DNA from 3 places in the Paenibacillus sp. MB22_1 genome. Region 2 is predicted to be linked to each of the others. Evidence: predicted binding sites of a transcription regulator. Region 2 holds the regulator's gene; each other region holds the start of a gene.
The links. The regulator Rex, encoded in region 2, represses fermentation and respiration genes when NADH is low (regulators of the CRP and FNR family bind a similar motif). The targets are predictions, from matches to a motif close to TTGTGAAATATTTCACAA.
Positions count from the first base shown of each region.

Region 1 (4,240 bases), 190 kb from region 2:
GGTCCGGATTGAATATGAACTAACGGAGAAAGGCCGGGCGCTTCGTCCCGTTATGGAACAAGTGCAGTCCTGGGCGGAAGAGTGGATTAAATAAACAACGAACATGCCGTTACCGGCGAGCGGGCGGCATGGAATATCATAGAAAGTAGGTGTACGTGTGGCTGATGTAATTGTTATTGGAGCAGGACCTGCAGGAGCTAGTGCAGCACTTTTCTTGGCGAAGGCAGGTAAAGAAACGCTCGTTCTGGACAGCAACTCCAGTATGACCAAACGGGCATGGATCGAGAATCATTACGGTGCGAAGGACATTTCCGGACCCGATTTGCTGAAGGTCGGCCGGGAGCAAGCGGAGAAATTCGGCGCGAAGTTCATTGAAGAGAAAGTGACTGACATCGATACGAACGGTGGTTCAACGGTTACGGTGAAGACCGAATCCGGCCGCAGTTATGAAGCGTCCCATATCATATTGGCCACCGGCGCGTTAACCGACCTTGCAAGCGCTATCGGTTTGGAGCTGAAGGAAGGCCGCGAACCTCGAATCAAAACGGTGATTGCTACGGATGGCCAAGGCCGTACGAGCATTCCGCGCATTTGGGCAGCAGGAACGGTTGCCGGGGTAAGCGTGCATACGATCATTACCGCGGGCGACGGCGCGAAGGTCGCGATTGAGTTGATCAGCGAAATGAACGGCGAACGCTACGTTGATCACGACGTACTTAAGTAAGACATCTGAACATACGACAGGCCTCCTATTTACGGGAGGTCTTTTATTTTTGCAAAATCAGGGGATGCCCGAAATTTGAGAACCTGCGCCTTGTCCGGTATGCTTAGGATGAAGGAATAGGATCATGCCGAAGTGGGGACAATGATGTGGAGAAAGGCAGGGCGGCTAAGTACATGAGATGGCGATGGTTCGTTGGATGTATGGCAGGACTGGCTATAATCATAATCGCGTCGGCGTGCGCCCGCGGCCAGATTATGGATCAACCGACACCAGCGGAGACGCAGACAACAGAAGTAGAACACCCCCACGATATCACATTAATGATTGATGGAGGCACCTTTATCCCTGATGTGACGCGTAACCTGCATTTTGATTATATCGACGGGTTAACGGTACGTCATGCCTTGGCAAGCAGCGGGATTGTCAAATTTACAGAGGACCAGTCCGCCATTCAATCGGTGGGGGAAGTGTCGCTGGATTCGGCATTGGAATGGGGAACCCGGCTGAATGATAAGGAACTCGCCCCTACGAACTGGGATCAGGAGCTGCAAATGGGCGACAAGCTGTTGGTATACGTCAAGACGGTGGACAGCTATGAAGCGATCCCTCCGCTGGCGTCTTTGCTGTTGATTATCGACGGGGGCAGTCAGAAGCAATATTTTGTCCATAAATACAGTGATAACACCACCGTTCGAGATCTCCTGAAGCACAGTGGATTGGTACAGTTTAACCCTAACCATAAATCAATTATCTCTGTCGGCGGCTATACCCCTAAGCAGGACGAGCAATGGATCCTGAAAGTGAATGGGAAGAAGCTGCTGGATAATGGCCTGGATATGAGATTAAAGCCGCAAGACTACGTGGAGATTACCTTGGCGACGCAATAGAAGTACGATGTAACTTAGAGATCCGTAATCCTGGTGATCATCCGGGAGAGCGGATTTTTTTACAGAACATTGAAAAAGTTATGACAAAAGTATGTTAAAATTTTCACAATTAATGTGAATGGAATCACAAAGCCCTCCTTATTTGAAAAGTATACTGGGAGCATGGGAGCACTTCAAATTTTAACTATCGCCAAGTTGCATGAGACCCAGGTATTTATTGGAGGAGGCATTCTAAAGATATGGGAATGGAACGAGAGAAACTAGTTGTTATCGGTAACGGAATGGCCGGAATCAGCACGGTAGAGCAAATCCTGAAGTTGACTACGAAATTTGACATTACGGTATTCGGAAGCGAGCCGCATCCGAACTACAATCGAATTATGCTGTCATATGTGCTGGAAGGCAGCAAAACGCTGGACGATATCGTGCTGAACGATTTGAACTGGTACAAAGAGAACGGGATCACCCTGCATGTCGGAACTGCAGTGGAACGGATTGATGCCGAAGCCAAAGAGGTCGTCGCCGATAATGGGTTGCGCGTCCCGTACGATAAAGTGCTGATTGCAACGGGCTCCAATTCGCTGATCTTGCCGATTCCAGGCAGCGATAAGGAAGGGGTCGTTGGCTTCCGTGACATCGCGGACTGCAAGCAAATGTTGGAGGCGGCGAAGACCTACAAGAAGGCGGCCGTCATTGGCGGTGGACTGTTGGGATTGGAAGCGGCCAAAGGCCTTGTGCAACTGGGGATGGACGTGACGGTTGTACATTTGATGGAAGATCTGATGGAACGCCAGTTAGACCATCAGGCAGCGAGCATGTTGAAAGCAGAGTTGGAGCGGCAAGGGATCAAATTTAAGATGGGCGCACAAACGACGGAGCTGTTTGGCGACCATCGGGTTCGCGGCCTGCGCTTTGCCGACGGGACGGAGCTGGAGGCGGAATTCGTCGTTATGGCTGTGGGAATCCGACCTAATGTTGCGGTTGCTAAAGCCAGCGGCATCGAAGTGAACCGTGGGATCGTCGTGAACGACTATCTGCAAACCTCGCTTGAAGGTGTGTATTCTGTGGGGGAATGTACGGAGCACCGCGGGGTTTGTTACGGTCTGGTTGCGCCTTTGTTCGAGCAGGGGATGGTGTTGGCGAAGCATATCAGCGGCGTGGATACCGCGCCTTATGAGGGTTCGGTCGTATCGACCAAGCTCAAAATTTCCGGCGTGGATGTATTCTCCACCGGTGAATTTATCGATGGACCGGAGCATACAGTGATCGTCAGCAAGGACGAGTGGAAACGCACCTATAAGAAAATTTTGCTGAAGGACGGCAAGCTGGTTGGGGCAGTGCTGTTCGGGGATATCACAGATTCGGCTGAGCTGCAGAAGCTGATTAAGCAAGGCGCGGAGATGACCGATGAGTTGTACGAATCGCTGATAGGCCGGGGCTGCTGCGGCGGCACCAAGAAGAAGGCATCGGTCGAAACGATGAGCGATGAGGAAATCGTCTGCGGCTGTAACGGGGTTACGAAAGGCGCGATCGTGGAGTGCATTGTGACTCAGGGCATGACGACGGTCGACGAGATTAAGGCCAGCACCGGAGCGACCCGTTCTTGCGGCGGTTGCAAACCGGTCGTCGAGCAAATCCTGCAATATGTGCTTGGCGACGGCTTTACCCAAACGGCGAAACAGGGGATCTGCGGCTGCACAACGCTTAGCCGGGACGAGATCGTTGCCGAGATTAAGGCGAAAGGGCTGCAGACAACGAAAGAAGTGATGAACGTGCTCGGATGGACGCAGCCGGAAGGCTGCTCGAAGTGTCGGCCGGCCATCAACTACTACCTGGGCATGATCTATCCGGATACACATGAGGATGAGAAAGCCTCGCGTTTCGTGAACGAACGGATGAATGCCAACATTCAAAAGGATGGCACGTATACCGTGGTGCCGCGGATGTACGGCGGCGTCACGACGCCGGAGGATCTGAAGAAAATCGCCGATGTTTCGTTGAAATACAATGTTAAGGTGGTCAAGGTCACGGGCGGCCAACGGCTGGACTTGATCGGCGTGAAGAAAGAGGATCTGCCGAAAGTGTGGGCGGAGCTGGATATGCCGTCGGGTTATGCCTATGCCAAATCGTTGCGCACCGTAAAAACCTGCGTTGGTTCGCAGTTCTGCCGCTTTGGCACCCAAGATTCGATGGGCATGGGCGCGCTGCTGGAGCGAAAATTCGAGCGGCTGGACTTCCCGGCGAAATTCAAGATGGCGGTAAACGGATGTCCGCGTAACTGCGCCGAGTCGTGCACCAAAGATATCGGCATCGTTGGCAATGACGGCGGTTGGGAAGTCTTCATCGGCGGCAACGGCGGGATCAAGCCGCGCTTGGCGGATTCGCTGTGCAAGGTGAAAACCGATGAGGAATTGATTGAAGTGTGCGGCGCGCTGATGCAGTACTACCGTGAAACCGGCAACTACCTGGAGAGAACGTCGGAGTGGGTGGAACGGATGGGGCTTGAGCATATCCGCTCGGTTGTCGTTGACGATGTCAAGAACCGCAAAGCGCTGATGGAACGGATTGAATTTGCTTTGAAGCAAGTATCGGATCCATGGAAAAAAGTGCTGAACGACAAGGAACAGCT
Region 1 covers NZ_JBLADV010000001.1:885,805-890,044, forward strand. The annotation lists gene ACL02P_RS03970 (winged helix-turn-helix transcriptional regulator) at 1-94, shown strand, start outside; gene ACL02P_RS03975 (FAD-dependent oxidoreductase) at 158-724, shown strand; gene ACL02P_RS03980 (hypothetical protein) at 898-1,611, shown strand; gene nirB (nitrite reductase large subunit NirB) at 1,851-4,240, shown strand, end outside.
Region 1: nirB (nitrite reductase large subunit NirB) is a predicted target of Rex. The motif match lies at 1,703-1,720, and genes of this name have one in related genera.

Region 2 (4,240 bases):
TCCAGGCGGGGCATCAGCTGCTGCCGGGTTACGAGCGGCTGGTTATCGATGAAGCGCATCATTTAGAGGATGTGGCCGGCAAGCATTTGGGGATTCATATGAAGTATTTTACGGTCGTGCATACGCTGACCCGGTTATTTAAAGACAGCAAGACGGGGCAGCTGGCCAACCTTCGCAGCTCGCTTGAAGCGTCGGGCGCGGAGAAAGCCTCAGAATGGTGCTCAGTCATCGACGGAATCTATCCAACGCTGGTGGACGTGAAGGAGAGCTGGGACAAGCTCAGCGAGCTGCTGTTCAGCTTGATGCCTGACCGCAGCGACGCCGCCCCTGGCGATCCCGGGCAATTCGTGTACCGGCTGTTGCCGAATCGAAAACCAAAGGATTGGGAGACGCTGACCGCGCTCGAAAATCAAATTTACGTAGGTCTTGGCGACGTGCTTCGGAAAGGGGAGCGCCTCCTGTCCGAAATCCGAGAAGAGCAGGACGATTATGCAGCGGAGAGCCTGATCACCGATATCAGCGGCTTGTTTAAAGATTTAGCCGGGGAACGGGAAGCGCTGCGCTTCTTCATGAAGCTGGAGAGCGAGGACACCGTCTATTGGATGGAGGCGAACGGGAACTTCCGTAGCCGGTCGCTCCAAATGTATGCGGTGCCGATTGACGTCAGCGCTCAATTGAAGCAATTTTTCTTCGACCGGAAGAAGAGCGTCGTAATGACGTCCGCGACTTTATCGGTGGATAAATCGTTCCAATATATGATCGAGCAGCTTGGCTTGACTGAGGCGGCGGAAGAGGATCGGTTGATCACAGCGATGCTGCCCTCGCCGTTTAACTACCGCGATCAGGCGTTGCTGGTGATCCCGCGCGATTTTCCAAGTGTGAAGGGCAGCGTGGGGGATGACCATTTCATTCATACGCTGGTGCAATCGCTGGCGGATGCCGCGGTGGCGACGCAAGGTCGCATGCTGGTGCTGTTTACATCCTATCGGATGCTCAGGCAGGTGTATGACCCGCTGAAGGAACTGCTCGCAGCGGAGGGAATCACGGTGATCGGACAAGGGATGGACAGCGGCAGCCGCACCAAACTGACCCGGCGGTTCCAAGGGAACAGCGCATCGGTGCTGCTCGGGACAAGCAGCTTTTGGGAAGGGGTGGATATTCCTGGCGAGGCGCTGACCAGTTTAGCGATCGTACGCTTGCCGTTCCAGCCGCCAAACCACCCGCTGATGGAAGCGAAGAGCGAACGCCTGCAGCGGGAGAAGAAGAATCCATTCATGAAACTGTCCGTCCCGCAAGCGGTTATCCGCTTTAAGCAAGGATTCGGACGACTTGTCCGCTCGTCGCAGGACCGCGGCATCGTGATCGTTTATGATACCCGGATCCTGGAATCTTATTATGGAAAATATTTCTTATACTCTTTGCCCGGACCGAAGATGGAGCATATGCCATTAACTCAGATGGTTCCGCGCATCTCGGAATGGTTAAATCCCGAAGCCTAAGCCGCTTCATAGATCGCATTGAAGAATAGGGGGAACAAGCATGAAGTCAGATAAAATTTCGGACGCTGTCGTCCGCAGACTGCCGGTTTACCTGCGTTTCTTAAATGAACTCAGCCGACGGGAGGTGCCAACGGTGTCCTCCCAGGAGCTCGGACAGAAGCTGGATCTCAATCCGGCGCAAATCCGTAAGGATTTGGCTTATTTCGGCGATTTTGGCCGGAAGGGGATCGGCTACGATGTCGCTTATTTGATTGAAAAAATTCAACAAATTCTCAATCTGGACCAACAGATTAACGTCGCGCTGGTGGGTGCCGGGAATCTGGGGCAAGCCCTTTCGAATTATAATGCGTATTTGAAGGATAATATGAAGATTGTTGCGGTGTTCGACGCTTCACCGGCTAAGATCGGCAAGCAGATCAACAACATCACGATTCAGCCGATCGAAGAGCTGGCGGAAACCGTCCGGGCGAAAAATATCCGCATCGGCATCATCACCGTGCCGGATACGGAGGCGCAACGCGTAGCGGATGAGCTGGTTGCCGCCGGAATCGGTGCGATTCTGAACTTCGCGCCAACGATTCTGAAGGTTCCGCCGGAAGTTCGGATCCATGCGGCTGACTTCACTACTGATTTGCTGAGCTTGGCTTACTACTTGGAAGACGGAAAGGAAACAAGCAACGTATGAGTCGTAAATGGTTAATTAAGAACGGGACGTTTGCCGTCTTAAATGCGGACCGTCCTGTAATTCACGGATATATGCTCGTTGAGGGCGATACGATCAGCTATATTGGCGAAGAGCGCCCGGAAGGCGTGGAAGGCGCCGAAACGTTGGACGGCAAAGGGTTGTTGTTCCTGCCGGGCCTGATCAATACCCATGGCCATGCGGCGATGTCGCTGCTGCGCGGCTATGGGGATGATATGGTGCTGCAAACCTGGCTGCAGGAGAAAATGTGGCCGATGGAAGCCAAATTTACTGCGGCGGATGTGTATGCCGGTACGGCGTTATCTGTGTTGGAAATGCTCAAGGGCGGGACGACGACGTTCCTGGATATGTACGATCACATGGACGAAGTGGCCAAAGTCGTGGAGGAATCGGGTATTCGCGCCGTGTTGATGCGCGGGGCCATCGGGTTGTGCTCCCCGGAAGAGCAAGATCAGAAGCTCAAAGAAGCGATCGCGTTTGCTCAGAACTGGCACGGCAAGGCAGAAGGCCGCATCACCACGATGATGTCGCCGCATGCACCATACACCTGCCCGCCAGCCTTTATCGAGAAATTTGTGCAAGCTGCCCATGATCTCGATTTGCCGATGCACACGCATATGTCGGAGACGCGCGCCGAGGTAGAGCAGAACGTTAACGATTACGGCGTCCGCCCGGTAGAACATTTGCTGAAGCTGGGGATGTTCTCCCGCCCGACCCTGCTTGCCCACGCTGTGCATTTGACGGACGAGGAAATCGACATCTTGGCAGCGCACGGCGTTACCATCTCGCATAACCCAGGCAGTAACCTGAAGCTGGCCAGCGGGGTCGCCCGCGTACCGGAACTCCTGAAGAAGGGCGTAGTTGTATCGCTGGGTACTGACGGTCCGGCGAGCAATAATAACCTGGATATGCTGGAGGAGATTCGTTTGGCTGCGCTGATTCATAAAGGCGTATCCGGCGATCCAACGGCGGTTCCTGCGCTGGAAGCTCTGAAAATGGGGACGGAATACGGCGCGAAATCGGTCTTCTTGCAAAATACAGGCAAGCTGGCTGCTGGCATGAAGGCGGATATCATCGCCTTAAATACGGAGCAAGCCCATTTCCTGCCGAGAACGGATTATATCTCCCATACCGTTTATTCCGCTGGCGCCAAAGATGTAGAGCATGTCTGGGTCAACGGTAAGCAGGTAGTCAAGCACGGTGCTTGTCTGACACTGGATGAAGAACGCATCCGCTACGAGGCGCAAGCGGCGTTTGAGGGACTGTTGGCACGATAATGAGCGGCGCGCGGTTTCCTGAAGGAGGCTGCTTGCTTAGGAAGGGAAAGGAAGAGTAGCTTGAGGAAGCGAACGAAATGGATCCTGCTGTCCCTCGTGATTCTGTTGATCGTGCTCCTGGGTCTCCACCGGTTTTATCTATACATTCATGAGGATACGTGGAAAGCCGAAAGAGCCGCTATCCAGCAGGCGAAGCAGGAGACGGATCTCGTCCGGGGCGACAAGGTTTGGAAGTCGGTATGGGATGAAGTTACCTGGGTCGTGCAAGGGGAGGATGCATCCGGCCGCCAAATGATGGTCTGGTTAAGGGAAGGACATGATCCAGAGGTACGCTTGCTGTCCGATGGCAAGTCCGAGAGCCAAATGCGTGAGATCATCAAACAATCGTTGCCGGGGATCCGGGTGGTTCGGCTGCTGCCAGGCATATACAATAACCAATTGGTGTGGCAGCTGTTCTATAAAGAGAAGGACCACCATTATTATCGGTTTTTCAGTTTCACGACCGGCGAAGCTTTGCCGGAAGTGTTCACCCTGCCGAACCGCTGACAGGGGGGCTATGGATCAATCATAAATAAACGGTTTCGTTGTTTAGGCGAAGAGCCTGAATCGCGGAACCGTTTTATTTTTTGGCTTGAGAAAAAGTAGCATTTCGGGGTAGAACTACTAGCGTTCATTTTTAAATATCTTCACACTTTTCTTCGAAATTTGATATACGATGTGATATACTCATATTTGTAGTTTTGATATACGGGAATATATAT
Region 2 covers NZ_JBLADV010000001.1:1,079,896-1,084,135, forward strand. The annotation lists gene dinG (ATP-dependent DNA helicase DinG) at 1-1,499, shown strand, start outside; gene ACL02P_RS04975 (redox-sensing transcriptional repressor Rex) at 1,540-2,184, shown strand; gene ACL02P_RS04980 (amidohydrolase) at 2,181-3,479, shown strand; gene ACL02P_RS04985 (DUF5590 domain-containing protein) at 3,540-4,025, shown strand.

Region 3 (4,240 bases), on a different contig from region 2:
CCAGGTGCCTTTCCATTTGCCGCTGTCCACCTTGCCGCGAAACTCAAAGGCAACGCCCCGCGCAATCAAGGCGAGAAGCAAAACGACAAGCGGTGTATAGTAGCCGCTGAACAACGTGGCGTACCAGTTCGGAAAAGCGGCGAACATCGCGCCACCGGCGGTCAGCAGCCAAACTTCGTTCGCATCCCAGAACGGGCCAATCGAGTTGATCAGAACCCGGCGTTCCATATCATTCTTGGCCAAAAACTTGGTGCTCATTCCCACCCCGAAGTCGAAGCCTTCCAAGAAGAAGAACCCCACAAACAACACCGCGACAAGGACAAACCAAAGCTCATTAAGAGACATGATATCCCTCCTTACCAAATGGATCCCCGACCTGATCACGGCTGGTGATGGCGATCTCATTGGGTCCTTTCTTGATCACTTTCACGAACAAGTAAGCCATCACCGCGCCAAGCGCCCCATAAATGAGCGTGAAGGCAATCAGGGAGAACAGAATTTGTCCGCCGGTGACGCTTGGCGATACGCTATCCGCGGTCTGCATCAAGCCAAATACCGTCCATGGCTGACGCCCGATCTCCGTCATAATCCAGCCGGAGGTGTTCGCAATAAACGGCAGCGAAATCGACCACAACATGACACGGTAGAACCAGTTGTTTTTGGGGTTCTCAAGCTTTTTACGCCATGCCAAATACGTTCCGTACATCCCAAGCACGATCATCAAACAGCCGGCGAGAATCATGATCCGGAAGCTCCAGAAGGTCGTCCGTACCGGAGGAATGTAGTCGCCAGGACCGTAGGTTTGTTCATATTCGGCCTGCAGCTCGTGCATGCCTTTAACCTCACCGGAGAACTTACTGTAAGACAGGAAGCTCAGCAGGTAAGGAATTTTGATCTCAAAATTGTTCTTCCCATTGTCCGAATCAATATGGGCATACAGCGTCCAAGGCGCAGGGTCACCCGACTTGCCCCACAGCCCTTCGGAAGCCGCCATTTTCATCGGCTGCGTCTTCACCAGGTACTGCGCTTGTTGGTGACCAAACAACGCCGTGGCGAACGAAGCGATCAAGGCCACGATAATGCCGATCGTAAACGATTTTTTGAAGAACGCCACATCTTGACGTTTCATCAATTTATAAGCGCTGACCCCAGCGATCAAGAAAGCTCCTGTGGCAAAAGCGCCCAACACGGTATGCGGGAATTCCACCCACAATTGCCCGTTGCTGATCAAAGCGAAGAAGTCGTTCATTTCTGCGCGGCCGTTGTTGATCTCGAAACCAACCGGACGTTGCATAAACGAGTTCGCGGCCAAAATCCAGAACGCCGAGACGGTCGTCCCTAAAGCAACTAGCCAAATACACAACAGGTGCACTTTTTTGGACAAACGATCCCAACCGAAGATCCACAGCCCAATAAATGTTGATTCCATAAAGAAGGCAAACAGCGCCTCCACCGCCAGCGGCGCACCAAATACGTCGCCAACAAAGCGAGAGTAATCCGACCAGTTCATCCCGAACTGGAATTCTTGGAGAATCCCCGTCACGACCCCTACCGCAAAGTTGATAAGGAACAGTTTCCCCCAAAACTTGGCCATCCGTTTGTATTCTTCTTTGCCCTTCACGACGTACATCGTTTCCATGATGGCGATCAGCACCACCAGGCCGATGGACAAAGGTACGAAGAAGAAATGGAAAATCGTTGTCACCGCAAACTGCAGGCGAGCAAGCACAATCGGATCCAGCATTTCTTTTCCCCTACTTTCAAATAATTATTATCTAATGTGAATTCTATCACTGATCCATGAAAACGAACGGGGAAAAAGTAATAATTTTGTGACAGAAATCACATGAGATATGTCACAATTCCGAATATTGGCCTGAAACCCGCATCAGATCAACATTTTTTGAGGGTCGCCCAATTTATGAAATTACTGTGAATGGCCTTTCTTCACGCCATCAAGGAGGTGCCTCAGCGTTAACACCGGGTGCCGCCAAAGCATCCGCGGACCGGCAAAAGCCATCACCCGGCGAATCCGCTCCCGCTGGATCGGCGCATAACAATGCACCGGGCACGTCAGGCACGTGGTCTTCCCTTCACCGAACCGGCAGCGGTCCAGCCGCTGCTCGGCATAGTGGTGAAGTTCGGCACACTCGTCACATAACAACACGGACGCGGGATGATGAACCGCTGCACGCCTAGGAGTTCGTTCCCTGTCCTCATGTTCCTTACGGCAATATAGTGCGATCATCCGAGTCACGGTGATCTTTTCCCGGCGAATTCGCGGCCCGTTGTTCTTAGTCATTGCCATCCGGTCTTGCCACCTTCTTCGTTCCCTGCGTCCGAAAAGCCAGTCTCCATCCCAGCCACGTCCCTGCGATCATCAGCAGCCCGTAGGCCACAACCCCAAACGGAAGCGACGTTGCAAGCCAATGCAGCAAGCCAAATCCGCCGAGCAGCAGCATCAACCCCATGAAAACAAAGGATTGGTTTTGCTGCCCCGCCGCTTCAAAGGGTTCAGAGAAAGGTAGTCCCTTGCGCATGCATAGGAAACAAAAAATCGCGTAAGCAAACATCGCGAGTCCTGCCACAATCAAGTCAGGGATAATGGACGCTCCGAACAGCACGGCAAAAATCGCCGCCTCCACCACATACAAAGGCAGCATAAGCCGAACCAAGCTCGCCAGCAAGGCCCCTTTGTAAATAGACGCTTCGCTGGTGATCGGGGCGGTCCGGTAGATCCAAGCCGCTTTATATCGGGAGGAGTAACGCAGCATCATGATGAGCGTTGGCAGCATAATCCCGCTAAAATAAATGAACAAATACGAACGGGAACCGGAGATCCCTTCCAAGCCCTGATCGAGTCCGTTCGAGAATAAGAAGATGAAAGGAAACACGATAGAGAAGCCCAGGGAAGGGTACACCTTCAGCTTAAACTCACGCTCCGTTCCCAGCATCGACCAGGTGAAACGGAAAAAGGCGCTCTCCTGCGGCGTGGAGCATAGCCAATCGGAGATTCGGCGCAGCATCTTCCCCGACCGCTGCCCGCTCTTCGCGCTGGGTTCTGCCAGCTTCTGCAGGTTCCGCTCCAACGCCGGCATCAGCTTCAGGTACAGCAGGAACGCGGCCAGCGGAACAACGACGGACAGCACCGCCAGACCGGCATACGTCATACCTTCGCCCGGGTGAAGCAGCGTTTGGAAGGAAGCGCCCACCCATACCGGCGGCACCAGGTACTGCCACCACGCCGGCTTGAAGACGATGTCCATCTCCGTGAAGTCGAACAGCCGGACCAACACCTGATAACCTACCGCAATCGTGATTGTCATCCCGATTTGCACGTAATTGATCATATCCTTCAGCTTCTCACCGTCAAAAAACCGCAGCACGACCAAATACAACAGCGCGGTTAACACCACGATCAACAGATCCATCAGGATCAGCTCCAGCAGCATCAGAGCAAAGAACCCGATCCCTTGCCGGAATAATCCGACCGCCAGCGGAATCACCGCAATGGCTCCGGTCAAAAAGAACAAATAAATAAAAATATGTACCGTCTTCGCCATCGTGAGCGTGCGGCGGTTGATCGGCTTCGTCGCCAAAATGCTCCGATCCCGAATATCCAGCAGCACCGAGGAGAAATCGGAGATCATCGAAGTCATGACCATAAACATCATAATGCCGAACAAGATGCTCATCTGAAACAGCAGATTGTCCCCCATCAGCACGAACATCGAGCTAAATCCGCCAAACAGGACGTACAACCACAGCGAGCGCAGAAACTGGTTGCTCTCCGCGGTATCCTGTTTCCGCTTCTGATTTGAACTTTTGGCCAGCGTAGGCTTCCTTCTCGCATCCATCGCCAGCTTTACCTGAACGATTCGGCGCATCACCGAATAATCCACGCCCATCTTCTCGAATGCACCACGGAACCGGTCCAACACTAGCAAGCTCTTCATTTCTTCCATCCGCTACACCTCTTGCACGATCGATACAAGCCGGCTGGCAATATCCTGATGCTCATTAAATCCGGTCAACTGGTTGAAGATCTGTTCCAGCGAACCTTCATGGTTCTGGGCCTTTAACTCGTCAAAGCTGCCGTCGGCCACAATGCGTCCTCCGTCCAGCAGGACGATCCGGCTGCTGATCTTCTCGACCACGTCCATGATATGAGAGGAGTAAAAAATCGCCTTGCCTTGCGACGCCAAGAGAGCAAGCACTTCTTTAACGACCATGACACTGT
Region 3 covers NZ_JBLADV010000002.1:952,013-956,252, forward strand. The annotation lists gene cydB (cytochrome d ubiquinol oxidase subunit II) at 1-348, opposite strand, end outside; gene ACL02P_RS16230 (cytochrome ubiquinol oxidase subunit I) at 335-1,744, opposite strand; gene ACL02P_RS16235 (nitrous oxide-stimulated promoter family protein) at 1,928-2,308, opposite strand; gene ACL02P_RS16240 (hypothetical protein) at 2,295-3,965, opposite strand; gene ACL02P_RS16245 (ABC transporter ATP-binding protein) at 3,969-4,240, opposite strand, start outside.
Region 3: ACL02P_RS16230 (cytochrome ubiquinol oxidase subunit I) is a predicted target of Rex. The motif match lies at 1,831-1,848, and genes of this name have one in related genera.